4 regions of the Saccharicrinis aurantiacus genome follow, and region 2 is predicted to be linked to each of the others. Evidence: riboswitches for the same ligand, from Rfam matches in the RefSeq annotation. Region 2 holds a riboswitch; each other region holds the start of a gene.
What was found. Region 2 has a riboswitch for cobalamin ahead of QMO11_RS15855 (TonB-dependent receptor). Riboswitches for the same ligand answer to the same signal wherever they lie in the genome.

Region 1 (3,180 bases), on a different contig from region 2:
ACTGAAGATCCAATGGTATTGTATAAAAACTTTAGAGGACAAGAACCAAACGAAAAAGCTTTATTAGAAGATAGAGGGCTTTTATAAAATTCAAAATATCGAAAATTTTAGCTTCGTAATTAAGGGCATTCAGAAATGGATGCCCTTTTATGTTAATAATACCAAGAAGAATTTCGCCTTAACTCCCCATCTTTTCCTCTTACCCAATTTGGTTCTGCTTCGGATATTCGAATTGGAAATACGGTATTAATTGCCTTTTGCTTTTTTGAAGATAAAGAACCATAAGTAGTCCCAAATTTCTTTTGAGCCAATTCTTCTCGCAGTTCAGCATATGCTTTCTCTAACTCATTCTGAACATCGATATAAAACCCATACGTAACATCACGATCTGTTTGTATTGAAACAACTGCTATAGACACTTGAGTATCTCCGAAAAAGTGCACACGCTTTGAACGTTTACTAGGCAACCAAGACTCATTGTTAGGGTTTGCAATGTATTCCTTCGTTAGTTCTTTTAAATCAGATAACTTTCTTTCTTCTCCTTTAACTAAAATAATATCACCACTCTTTACCCATACTGTAAAAAGATTCCTATCTGTCCACGAAGTACAAACTACCAAAACAACGAAATAAGACACCAAATAACAATAATATTTTTTTGACATAAACCACACTTTTTAGGAGACTAAATCTACAGATAATTCCTACAAAAGAAAACAATACTATTTTTACTCTATCACTAAATTCAGAATACCAACACTATAGAGGAATATTTTGGACAACTTTTAAATAAATCCGTTTAATAACATTGCCAAATAGATAAACATTACATACATTTGTTTCAGATTTTGGAAGTGCAAATATTTTATTTGCCAAGGGAATTAGGTGAGAATCCTAAACAGTACCCGCTGCTGTAATCTCTAGCCGTTAGGCTAATCTTTTAATTAACATGTCACTGTTGCTCCCAAAGCAATGGGAAGGCAATTAAAGGAGGAGTAAGTCAGAATACCTACCAATAATCAATATTTGAAAGTAGCTTTCGGGAGTTAAAGCAAAATCGGTTAAGTACCTAGGGTACTTTCTATCCGTAAATTATATCCCCACGCATTTTCAAAAACATTTTATTGCAACAACGTAGACCGATATGCCAATTGGTCGAATCTAGTATTATCTGTATAACAATGTTTTTCAAAGAAAAGCGCTCCAAAGGGGGTGCTTTTTTTTATTCATACTGTCAGGTTCATTAATTTATACGACAATAAGAATAAACAACTAATACTAGCATCATGAAAACATTATCACTAATAGCCGCAATACTATTAAGTATTAATATTTATTCGCAAGAAAAAATTAAAGCCATAGATGCAAAAGGCATAGATATAGGAAGCTACATTAATAATTTTAAGGCCACTACGGATAAGGGCGAATTGTTTTCGTTAAACGATGCTTTAAAAGATGGCCCTGTTGTGATTATATTCTATCGAGGATTTTGGTGCCCTGTGTGCAACAAACATTTGGCTGCAATGCAAGATAGCTTACACTTAATTGCAGATAGAGGTGCACAACTAATAGCCATATCTCCAGAAAAACCAGAGTATCTTAATATCATGAAAGATAAAACTGGTGCCAAATTCACACTTCTTCATGATGAAAATTACGAAATATCGGATACTTTTGGTGTTACCTTTACTCCTTCTAAAACAACGCGAACCATTTACAATATAGCTTTAGGTGCCAAATTAAAAGAAACACATTCCGACGAATCAGAACAACTACCCATACCCGCCACATATATTATTAATACAGATGGTACAATCATATGGCGCCATATTGATCCGTATTATAAAAACCGAGCAAACGTAAAAGATATTCTTAATAATTTGCCAGTTATAATAGATACTAATCCATTATATTAAGATTAAACCACCCAAGATCTTATTTAGAAATTCTGCACAAATGGCTTAATCTAATTAATAGATATACATGATAATATGCAAATACTTTTGATGGAACTACAAGAGCTTTTTCAACAATTACTATATCCATTATACTATTTATAATATTAAAATTACTATCTTAAAACTTCGAAAATCAAACCCTTATATTTATATGAGACATTTATTCTTCACTCTACTACCTACCTTTGTGTCCATTGCAATTATTGTTGTTAACATCTATCTCATTAAACGATTCTACGGTTATTTCATCAAAGAATTAAACAAACCTTTTTATGCAATGCTTTGTATTGTACTATTCTTTGTAGCTACAAGCTTCTTAATGATTAGACATGAAATGGGGAGCTTTAGCGATTCGCAATTTATTATTGCCTCCGTATTAATGGGAACATTAGCATTCTTAGTATTCGCTGTTGTATTAGTAGACATTGTATTAATCTTCATACATATTGAGCCCAAATACGCAGGTATCGTTGTATTATCTACCACCCTTTTGATTATTGCTTACTCTATTTGTAATGCATCACACACACGTGTAAAACATCAGGAAATAAAAATAGAAGGCCTAAAAAAAGAATTACACATAATGCACTTATCTGATATGCACATTGGTCCATTTAGAGGGCACGAATTTGTTAAAAACATTGTAAACAAAACTATTGATGCCCATGTTGATGCAGTTGTAATAACAGGCGACTTATTTGATGGCGTTGTTGAATTAGACAAAAACAGCATCGCTCCCTTCAAAAAACTAGATGTTCCCATATTCTTTATCGAAGGTAATCATGATATTATTATAGGTTCAAAAAGGGCGAAGGAGGCTGTACGGGAAATTGGAATTACGGTTCTTGAAAACGAAATATTCAATTTTGAAGGAGTACAACTTATTGGACTTAATTACATGGCAGAGGACGACTCTGCATATTACAAAGAAGAACATATTGAGGATAAAACAGCTGAAAGAAAAACCATAAAAAGCGTATTGGATGATTTAGTATTAGACGATAATAAACCTAGTATTTTGCTACACCATAGCCCTGCTGGCATTAAATATATCAATGAAAAAGGTATTGATTTATTTCTTTCAGGACATACGCATGCCGGGCAATTGTTTCCATTTACCTGGCTCATTAAATTAATTTTTAAATATTCGTATGGCTATCATAACTTCAACGGAACCCAGATGTTTGTTTCGCAAGGTATTGGGACTTCCGGCCCTCCCATG
Region 2 (3,180 bases):
TGTTTGATGATGGTATAGTAGCTGTTGTTGCTCGTATCGATTTAGCCTATAAAACTCCACTAAAAAGTAACGACAAGTTTGTTGTAAAAACAAGGGTTGAACTTAAAGGAGTTAAGTATATCTTTCATCAAGACATATATCGCCTCAGCGATAATAAAATTTGCTTAAAAGGCATTGTGACAACCACTAGTTTAATAAATGGGAAGCTTGGTATTTCTGAAGAAATTATTAAACCATTACAAAATATTATTGATCAACGATCATAAAACAAAAATCCCAGTGAAGTTAACTTCACTGGGATTTTTTATATTTTCAAAATCGCTTTGAGAACGATTCTATCTGAACAAACACTTACCAGGGTTCTCACCTACTAATATTTCTTTATCTTCTTCGTTTAGACCATAACTGTCAAAAACAACTACTTTATCTTCATCAGAAACAGTAGCAAAGAACTCTGCACTCCTACTACTTACACTTATTGCATCAAATACCTTTGTACTATATCTATCTTCAGGAAATAAGATTTTCGCTGAAGAAAGGTCATCTTCACTAATTCGCATCGAGTATGTACCTTCATTTATATAATATAGAGTGGTTCCTCCAAGAGAAATAGCTATACCATCTCGTCCTTTACCAACATATCCACCAAAAGGATAATTAGTAACAGTGCGTTCACCCTCCTCGTTTGTATTATACGAGATACGGACTAAACCTGCGTTTGATTTTGGACTTTCACCTTCACCTTCGCACAATACCCACAAGTTACTATGCACATCAATAACCATATCTACTGGATTAACTAATGTTTCAATCTTAACAGTATCGATAGTCTGATTTCTCACTAAATCAACAATCATAATACCATTTTCAAGATCACTTGTATTAGCAACATAAACCAACTTACCTTTATCGTAAGCTATTTTTGTAGGATTAATTCCAACTTTAATGGTTTCTTTAATTGAAAGAGTTGTAGCATCTATTTTCAAAAGTTCTCCTGAGGTCATTTCATCTGCTCCTGCTATTGTAGCATAAACAAAGGTATCAGAAACACAAACCACATCTGTTGCATTAGCCACTGACGCTGATGTCATTTCTGATTTAAAATCATCGAGGTTCACTTTTTCGATAACAGAACTATTCCCCTCCGACATTAAAAAATACCCTTTTTCCGATCCGAAAGAGGCCGCCAACATTTCTCCTGTTAATGGTCTATCATTTATTTCGTTAAAAAGCTCGTTGGTTAAAGTATCTGCATGATAATGCGTAACACTTCCGTTTGCACTACCACTACCTTGGTTCATTACAAAGGTTCCTACAATAGAGGTTTCTTTACCATAGTTGGAGTTGTTGATACTGCATGAAACAGATATTACACAAAAAACCAATAATATGCTTGGAAAAAAATTCTTCATTCTGATTATTCTGATTTTTTAAAACGTACTAACAATATAATTTTCAAAGTGCAAATATAAGATTACCTATTAATTAATGTGTAATATCTATGAAATTATTAAACATCACCAATTAAGTTTAAATTAATAGCCCATCGAGAAGAGAATATTTATATAGAAGATATTTTCATCTTTTATACCTAAACATTAGCACGGAATAAAAACATCAATTATATTTGCGCAAAATTTTGGTTCCATAATTTTTATGGATTAAAAGGGAATCCGGTGATCACTTTAGTGAAATTCCGGAGCTGTACCCGCAGCTGTAAGTTTCTAAACAATTATTGCATCTCACACCACTGTTAATACTATTAATGGGAAGGTAGCAATAATAAGAAACGAGCCAGAAGACCTACCAAATATTGTTTAACAAAAGCTTCGGGAGCTAGGCTGTTAAGGATATTCTTAATTGAAGGTCTTTTCTATTTCTCCCCTTGCGTTTATGATTTTTTCAGATGTATATAAAATTAGGCATTTGCTTAGTTATTATTGGACTTTATTCATTTCAATTATTCGGACAGGACACATTTTCTGAAGAAGAGTCGCTCTTTTTAGCAGGCTTAGATACCGTATATATTGATAATGTAGATGTAGTAAGTAAAAAAATAAACCTATATGAGGTTGGTGGTAAAAAGGAAACGTTTACGCCAATGCAAAAACAAACAACAGAGGCAGGTAACTTAAGTGACTTAATATCAAGATACCAGCCCATATACGTTAAATCTGATGCTGGCGGACTTTCTTCCATTCGAGTAAGGGGTACTTCAGACAATCACACCTCTGTTAAACTTAGAGGATTAGAAATAAATTCTCAAACCCTAGGAAGTTATAATTCAAGTAATGCTCCTGTATTTTTATTTGATCAAGTAGAGTTAACCTATGGTAGTTCAACAGCTACAAAAGGATCTGGCTCAATAGGAGGAAACGTAAACCTAGGCTTAGAGAACAAATATAACGCAGGAGTTAACTCTGAGGTAAAATTAAGCGCTGGTAGTTTTGGTGAATACATGGCTGGTGCTAAAGTATTTGCAAGCAATGGCAAATTCGAATCAATATCAAGGTTAGCTTATTACGAAAAAGAGAATAACTTCCCATTTACCAATACATCAAGCTACGACTTTGAAAAACAAGAATTTCCAAGAGACACACAAAAAAATGCACGCATAGAAAACCTCAATTTCATACAACAACTTAACTATAAGTGGAATAAAGACAAAAGCATTTCGTCCGTAATTTGGTTGGCTAAAAACAGACACGAAGGTCAACCTAACATGAATGAAAATCAAAACCCGAACACCAGATACCTTGAGGATGAAAACATACGAACATGGGTGCAATTTGACAACATAACAAATGGCATAAACTATTACATAGGGGCTGGATACGTTTTTGATAATGCCATTGACTACAATAATAAAGCTCAAAAAATAGCAACTCAACGAATTATTGCCGAAACAGGTGCATCTAAAGAGTACAATAAAATAAGCGTTAAAGCCGGAATGCGCAATGTTTATATTAAACCTGATGTATATGCTTATGATGAGAATATAGATGAGAATAGGTTTTCCGTATTTGCTTCGCTACTTTATAAGCCATACCCTTGGTTAAAAACTACCTTAAATCTAAGACAGCAAGTTGTTACTGAGTTTAACGCACCATTCACTCCTTCCATAGGGTTTGATGCCCGCCTTTGGTACAATTCTCAGAGTATAATATCTGTTTTAGGAAG
Region 3 (3,180 bases), on a different contig from region 2:
TTGGAAAAAAAGCTATTATTAAGGTTGCAGATAAGTTTTTTAAGGATGATGAGATTAATAAAATTGCTCTTGTTGCAAAAGAGGCTCGGCTAAATATAATTAAGGATTATGAGGTAGTTGAAAAAAAGCTAGTTCATATTGAATCTGAGATTATTGGTATTGCACGCTGTTTTAATCCTAAATGTATCACAAATAACCAAGAGGTAACTACACGATTATTGTTGGTTGAAAAAGAACCTTTGGCTTATAAATGCCATTATTGCGAAAAAATTACCACTGAAGAACATCTGGAAATCATATAAGATTCGAACAAGAAATACATAGTAACTCCCATGATATTTATTATTGTGGGAGTTTTTGTTGATACTAAAATTTCCCTGTACTATTTTTGCAGCGCATTAAACACAAGTAAATATGGCTAAAGTTGATTGGCGACCTGGGAACATGGTTTACCCATTGCCCGCAGTAATGGTAACTGTAGGTGATAAACCCGAGAATTATAATATTATAACAATTGCTTGGACAGGGACCATATGTTCCGATCCGGCTATGTGTTATATTTCAGTGAGAAAAGCCCGTCACTCTCATGCAATTCTAATGGAAACTAAAGAGTTTGTGATTAATTTAACTACTAAAGATTTGGCTTATGCTACGGATTGGTGCGGTGTAAAATCAGGAAGGAAGTACGATAAGTTTAAAGAAATGAAACTTACTGCAGGTAAGGCAAGTATTGTAAAAGCTCCAATTATTGAGGAATCACCCATTAGTCTTGAATGCAAAGTAACTCAAGTTATTGAACTGGGAACACATGATATGTTTATGGCCGAGATAGTTAATGTTAAAGCCGATGATAAATATCTTGATGATGAAACAGGTGCTTTTTCATTGGATAGCGCAAACCCTATTTGCTATTCCCACGGACACTATTTCGAAGTGGGGGATAAGTTGGGAAAATTCGGTTTCTCAGTTCAAAAAAAGAAGAAGAAAAAAACAAAGAAATAAGCTGCTATTGTTCAGTAAAATATAAATACTCTATTTATGTTGTACTACCAGTAGAATAGATCATAGCAAAGAATTGTTGCATTGAAAAGAATAATGTAGTTTTGCAAGCGAAAAGATAATAGGTAATGATTGAAAAATCTAGGGAATCCTGTGACTGTAAAAACAGAATTCAGGAACTGTACCCGCAGCCGTAATCAGCCAGTATGGCGAGCGTTAACCACTGATATATCGGGAAGGTGCTCATAAATGAAAGTCGGAAAACCTACTATTATCAGCATTCATTCACCTTTCGGGAAATAGAAGAAATAATGAGTAAAAGTATTTTAGTATTAGTGATTTTTAGTGCCTTATTATCCTGCACTAACTCCTCAAAAAAAACAAATAGTAGCACAGTTGATGTTGAGCCAGACTCAGTGTACGTGCCTACTTATGCAAAGCAGTTTGTAATAAAGTATTTTCAGGATTACAAAATTGTTGAGGTAAATGACCCATGGGACGATGCTGCTCCTAAGCATCAAATTGTTTTATCCTCCTCCTCTGAATATCTGAAGAAAAATATAGATGCCATCCAGGTACCCTTAAAGCGATGGGTTGCTGTTGCATCAACTCAAATTAGTTATGCCGATAAAATTGAGGGGGCTATGGATGCACTTGTTGGTATGGCCGAACCTCAATATGTTAGTAATCCAACAGTAGTAAACGGTTTAAAGACCGGTGCAGTGCGTAATATAGGCACTGCCTTTGCACCTGATTTAGAGTTACTCATTGATATTGATCCAAATGTTATGATGATTTCTCCTTTTAAGGAGGATTTTTATGGTCCAATCCGACAGGCAGGAATTAAGCTGGCGATGAATAGCAGTTATCTCGAAAATACACCGCTTGGTAGAGTAGAGTGGTTGGTATATGTTGCTGCCTTCTTTAATAAGGAGCAAGAAGCAATTGATGAAGTACATAATATTGCACAACGTTACAATAATGTAAAGTCATTAACCCAAGAATTGACAGATAAACCAACGGTTGTAAGTGGTAAAATATACCAAGGGGTTTGGTATGCAGCAGCAGCGCAAAGTTACAACGCAAATTATTACGCTGATGCAGGAGCAGATTATATTTTTAAGGATAGGCCGGGTACGGGTTCTTTAAGTTACGATTTTGAAACCGTTTATAATTCAGGGGCAGAGGCCGATTATTGGGTGTTGTTGGTAAATTATAACGGAAATTATTCTTACGAAGCTTTAAAAGATGAAGATGTTCGTTATAAGGATTTTGATGCCTTCAAAAATAGGAAAGTATTTTTCTCAAATACTGGGAAATCACTTTTTTATGAAAAGGGGTTGCTAGAGCCCGATGTTGTTTTAAGTGATATGGTTAAAGTTTTTCACCCTAATTTATTACCTAATTATACGCCATGCTATTATAAAATGATGACTAAAGAGTAATATGCAAGCTATTGATACTAAAAATAAAAAGAGTGTAATTTTTGGCTTGTTACTATTTCTGTTGCTGGCTTTATTTGTAATAAATATATCCTTGGGCTCAGTTTATATACCTGCCGAAAAAGTGCTTAAATGGCTAGTCGGTATGGGTATTGAAAAAGAAAAATGGCACAATATATTATTTAATACACGTTTACCACAGTCGTTAACCGCAGCTTTTGCAGGAGCAGGTTTAGCAGTAGGCGGACTGCAAATGCAAACCTTATTCAGAAATCCTTTGGCAGGCCCCTCCATACTTGGTATTAGTGCGGGTGCGGGTTTAGGTGTTGCTGTAGTTGTATTATTGATGGGTGCCATAAACGGAACGGCTTTGAGTGCATTCGGCGTATTCGGATCAGTAACAGTAACAATGGCAGCATTTGTTGGCGCAATGGTTATTTTGTTTATGGTTTTGTTTTTAGCTCGAAAGCTAAAAAATAATGCCATGTTACTTATAGTGGGTATTATGGTTGGGTATGCTTCAAATGCCTTAGTTGGTTTAATGCAATTTTTTAGTACCAAGGATGATATACAGGCTTATGTAGTATGGGGACTAGGCTCATTCGGAAATATATCATGGGAAAAACATCAGGTTTTTATACCCGTAATCACACTTAGCTTGTTGGCATCTCTATTTCTAATTAAACCATTAAATATATATCTACTTGGCGAGAACTATGCCGCCAATTTGGGTCTCAAT
Region 4 (3,180 bases), on a different contig from region 2:
CATAATTTATACTCGTATGGTTCGAAACTCGAAAGTGATTTACCATTTGATACGGAATTTGGATATCGCGTTTACTTGCATCATGATCTATGGGAATTTGTGTTCTAATTTCCACCCCAAAGGCATCGGCATAAAAGCCCGTTTTTCGATAGAGGTTTGAGATTTGAAACGATGTATTCCCCCGATCAAACAGTTTGCCTATTTCCGTTGTGATGGCAGCCTCGCGTCCAGCCGTGTTTTTTACATTGTTGTTAAGGATAAGATTGTAGGTGTTGTATTCAATAGAATCTTTAGGAACCATCAAATCGGCAAAGTCGAGATAAGTGGCTCGCAATGTATAGTAATATTTATTTTTACGTTGCTTAATTAAAAAGCTAGTTCCTACAAGGTCGTTGTTGGTTTTACCTATTAATTTCACCTCGCCAACCGTACTATTGGGAGCAGGTATGTTTGAGGGCAATATTTCAATAACACCGGCCAAGGCATCGCTACCAAATTGTATAGAGGCTGGGCCTTTTATCACCTTTACATTTTCAATGGCATACTGATCGAGCTCAAGTCCATGTGTTTCGCCCCATTGCTGACCTTCTAACTTAACGCCATTATTAATTACGGCCACACGGTTAAAACTCATGCCTCTAATTATCGGCTTTGAAGCCGATGAGCCCACATCAATAGAACTAACGCCGGGTATTTTACTCAGCGTTTGCATTAAACTACCCGAAGCATTTTCGCTAATAAATTGCTGATCAACTTTAACGGCAGCCACACTTTGCATTTTTACTTCGCGTGCATACCTATCTGCGGTAACGCTTACTTCTGCAATATTTTCGTCGTTTTCTTCAAGGATGAAGCTTAGGTTTAAGTCTTTGTTTTTAAGGTTGATGGTTTTTTTAATGGTATTAAAACCAAGGTAGGATATGGTTAAATTATAAGTACCATTTTTCAGATTCTCTAATACAAAGTTTCCATTATTGTCGCAAATAGCCCCAAGTTCTCCTGGGTTTACACTGATGGTTGTAAAGGGCAGGGGTTGCTTATGCTTGTTCAGCACTCTTCCTTTAATGTCAGAAGCACTAAGCTGATGATGCCCCAAGCACAAAATGAGTAATAGTAATACAGTTTTCGTCTTCATGATCAGTTTAAAATATTCTATAAACTGAAACCTGAGGGAATGCCATAACTACTTTATAGCCAATAAAGCAATGTGGTTTTAGTATGTGGATTTCAATGTCACAAACTAACTTCTTATCCCGGAAGTTTCATTAGTATAATCTATAGGCAGGTTTCCTGACTTATCTCTGTTTTACAAAAACCTTCTCGCCAACTTGGCAATGGTAATGAGTATGTTGTAAAACGCCTGTTCTTGTATTAAGAACGTGAGACTTACAGTAGCGGGCACTGTTGCCGATTTTAACGGCATTCCCTTTTAACAAAAAATGCGACGCATTAATTGTTCACCTATTTGACTGCAAACGTAAACAAATATATTTTCGGAACAAAAGAACCAACTAAATCCTATCTAATTTATATTAATTCCAGATTGAAGTGCTAAGAAATGTTGCCGCGAGTATGCAAATAGCTTGTTCTAGTATAGCTAGGTCCTGTTTTCAAGAGCTTATTGGTTCATTATTAGTGTGATGTTGAAAAATAAAACTTCTAAAAACGCAACATAATATTAATCTATTTTATTAAATTTAATTTAAGTATTGCAGTAATAAACCGTCGGCTGGTCATCAACCTACCTTGATTGGACCCATGGATTTGGAAGAAGAGGCCGACGGAATTGCCGCAATATATTTATTTAAAATTGAATAAAATATGAGTTTTCAAAGTGATTTTGAACTATGGGAAGAAAAAATTGATGCTGTTAAAGCAGATGAAATTATTGAATTAAGAATTCCAGCCGATGAGCTTGCTGCTGATTCTGAAACCCTAGCCATTGAGGCCGCCAAAGATGTTGAGGCGTTTACAGCGGTAGGAATGGATGCTACCCTAATTGAGCAGCTTAAACCCTTGGCGGGAGCACTCCGCTTTTGCCAGGCAGAATGGATGGGCGAGTACCGTGCCCAAAAGGAAGCACAGCAAAAGTGGTCTATTGAAAGTGTTAAGGGGTATGAATTACAAAAGCACTTGTTGCGTAATTTTACCTTTGCTTACCGTAAACTACCTAATGTAATGAAAAAGGTGCGTAGGATACGTGAAGGAAGCGGGAATGCTGATATGGTTCAAGATTTATTAGAGTTAGGTGTGTTAGGACAAAAATATCCTGATCCGCTAACAGATATTAATTTTAATCTTGAAGTGCTTGATGTTTCAAGGAGTACTTCGCATAGTCTTTCTGAAATATTGGCTATTGCCAATGGTGATAGTGATGGCAGCTCAGAATCTAAAGTATTGCGCGATAAGGCATATACGCTATTGCTTAATATAAATAGGGAAGTGCGCGAGTATGCCCGTTTTATATTTTGGGATAATCCTGATAAGAAAAAGAAATACGTGCTTAGTTAATATTCTCAAAAGCCCTTATTTTACTAGTCCCCGAGTAGGTCTTACCCTTCCTCGGGGACTTTTTTTTATGTCTCAATGTAAATTATGGTATTCTCAGAGCAGTTTTAGCAACGCTCAGAGTATCTTTTTGCAATTTCAGAGCAAGCAGTAGCTGCTTCAGAGCAATAATTTGAAGTCCGTGAGTAAATTATCTAAAATTCAGAGAGATTTGCTTGTGTCTCAGAGGAGAGTGTTCATAACTATGTGTCAAGCTAAAATATAAAACATTACAATGAAATATATGTCATTTGATAATGTATTAATTAGATTTTATTTATCATGATGTTACTTTATTCTATTTGTAAAAGTTTCCATTACTCGTTTTGACTTTAAAAAATAAGGAATCCAAATACAGCAATTAATAAAAGGCCACAAACCTATTAAAAAGAGTGCTTTTTCTCCTAAGCTAAAATACATAATTGTACTAACCAATAAAGTAAAAAGTAAAAAGTAAATAAAGTAGGCGATCATTAATTTTGGAAAGCTACTTCGTTTTTTGATAAAGAGGATTGAATTTAATAAGCCAAATACTATTATTGAGATAAATCCTATGAGCAGAGCAAATCTAGATAAAAGATCTGTACTAGAGCTATTATTTAAATTTGGTGTAAGCCAAGAATTTATCCCCCA

Region 1: linked by a shared signal. The riboswitch ahead of QMO11_RS08115 (peroxiredoxin-like family protein) and the one ahead of QMO11_RS15855 (TonB-dependent receptor) in region 2 are both predicted to bind cobalamin.
Region 3: linked by a shared signal. The riboswitch ahead of QMO11_RS13620 (ABC transporter substrate-binding protein) and the one ahead of QMO11_RS15855 (TonB-dependent receptor) in region 2 are both predicted to bind cobalamin.
Region 4: linked by a shared signal. The riboswitch ahead of QMO11_RS02840 (TonB-dependent receptor) and the one ahead of QMO11_RS15855 (TonB-dependent receptor) in region 2 are both predicted to bind cobalamin.

What each region holds. Positions count from the first base shown of each region.
Region 1 covers NZ_CANLCN010000005.1:205,260-208,439, reverse strand. The annotation lists gene QMO11_RS08125 (M3 family metallopeptidase) at 1-87, shown strand, start outside; gene QMO11_RS08120 (biopolymer transporter ExbD) at 153-665, opposite strand; cobalamin riboswitch at 833-1,031, shown strand; gene QMO11_RS08115 (peroxiredoxin-like family protein) at 1,287-1,916, shown strand; gene QMO11_RS08110 (metallophosphoesterase) at 2,110-3,180, shown strand, end outside.
Region 2 covers NZ_CANLCN010000015.1:13,808-16,987, forward strand. The annotation lists gene QMO11_RS15845 (acyl-CoA thioesterase) at 1-266, shown strand, start outside; gene QMO11_RS15850 (YncE family protein) at 336-1,412, opposite strand; cobalamin riboswitch at 1,624-1,825, shown strand; gene QMO11_RS15855 (TonB-dependent receptor) at 1,907-3,180, shown strand, end outside.
Region 3 covers NZ_CANLCN010000011.1:63,579-66,758, reverse strand. The annotation lists gene pyrI (aspartate carbamoyltransferase regulatory subunit) at 1-302, shown strand, start outside; gene QMO11_RS13625 (flavin reductase family protein) at 415-1,002, shown strand; cobalamin riboswitch at 1,082-1,286, shown strand; gene QMO11_RS13620 (ABC transporter substrate-binding protein) at 1,311-2,444, shown strand; gene QMO11_RS13615 (iron chelate uptake ABC transporter family permease subunit) at 2,446-3,180, shown strand, end outside.
Region 4 covers NZ_CANLCN010000001.1:780,100-783,279, forward strand. The annotation lists gene QMO11_RS02840 (TonB-dependent receptor) at 1-1,135, opposite strand, end outside; cobalamin riboswitch at 1,264-1,480, opposite strand; gene QMO11_RS02845 (hypothetical protein) at 1,822-2,511, shown strand; gene QMO11_RS02850 (DUF3857 domain-containing protein) at 2,836-3,180, opposite strand, start outside.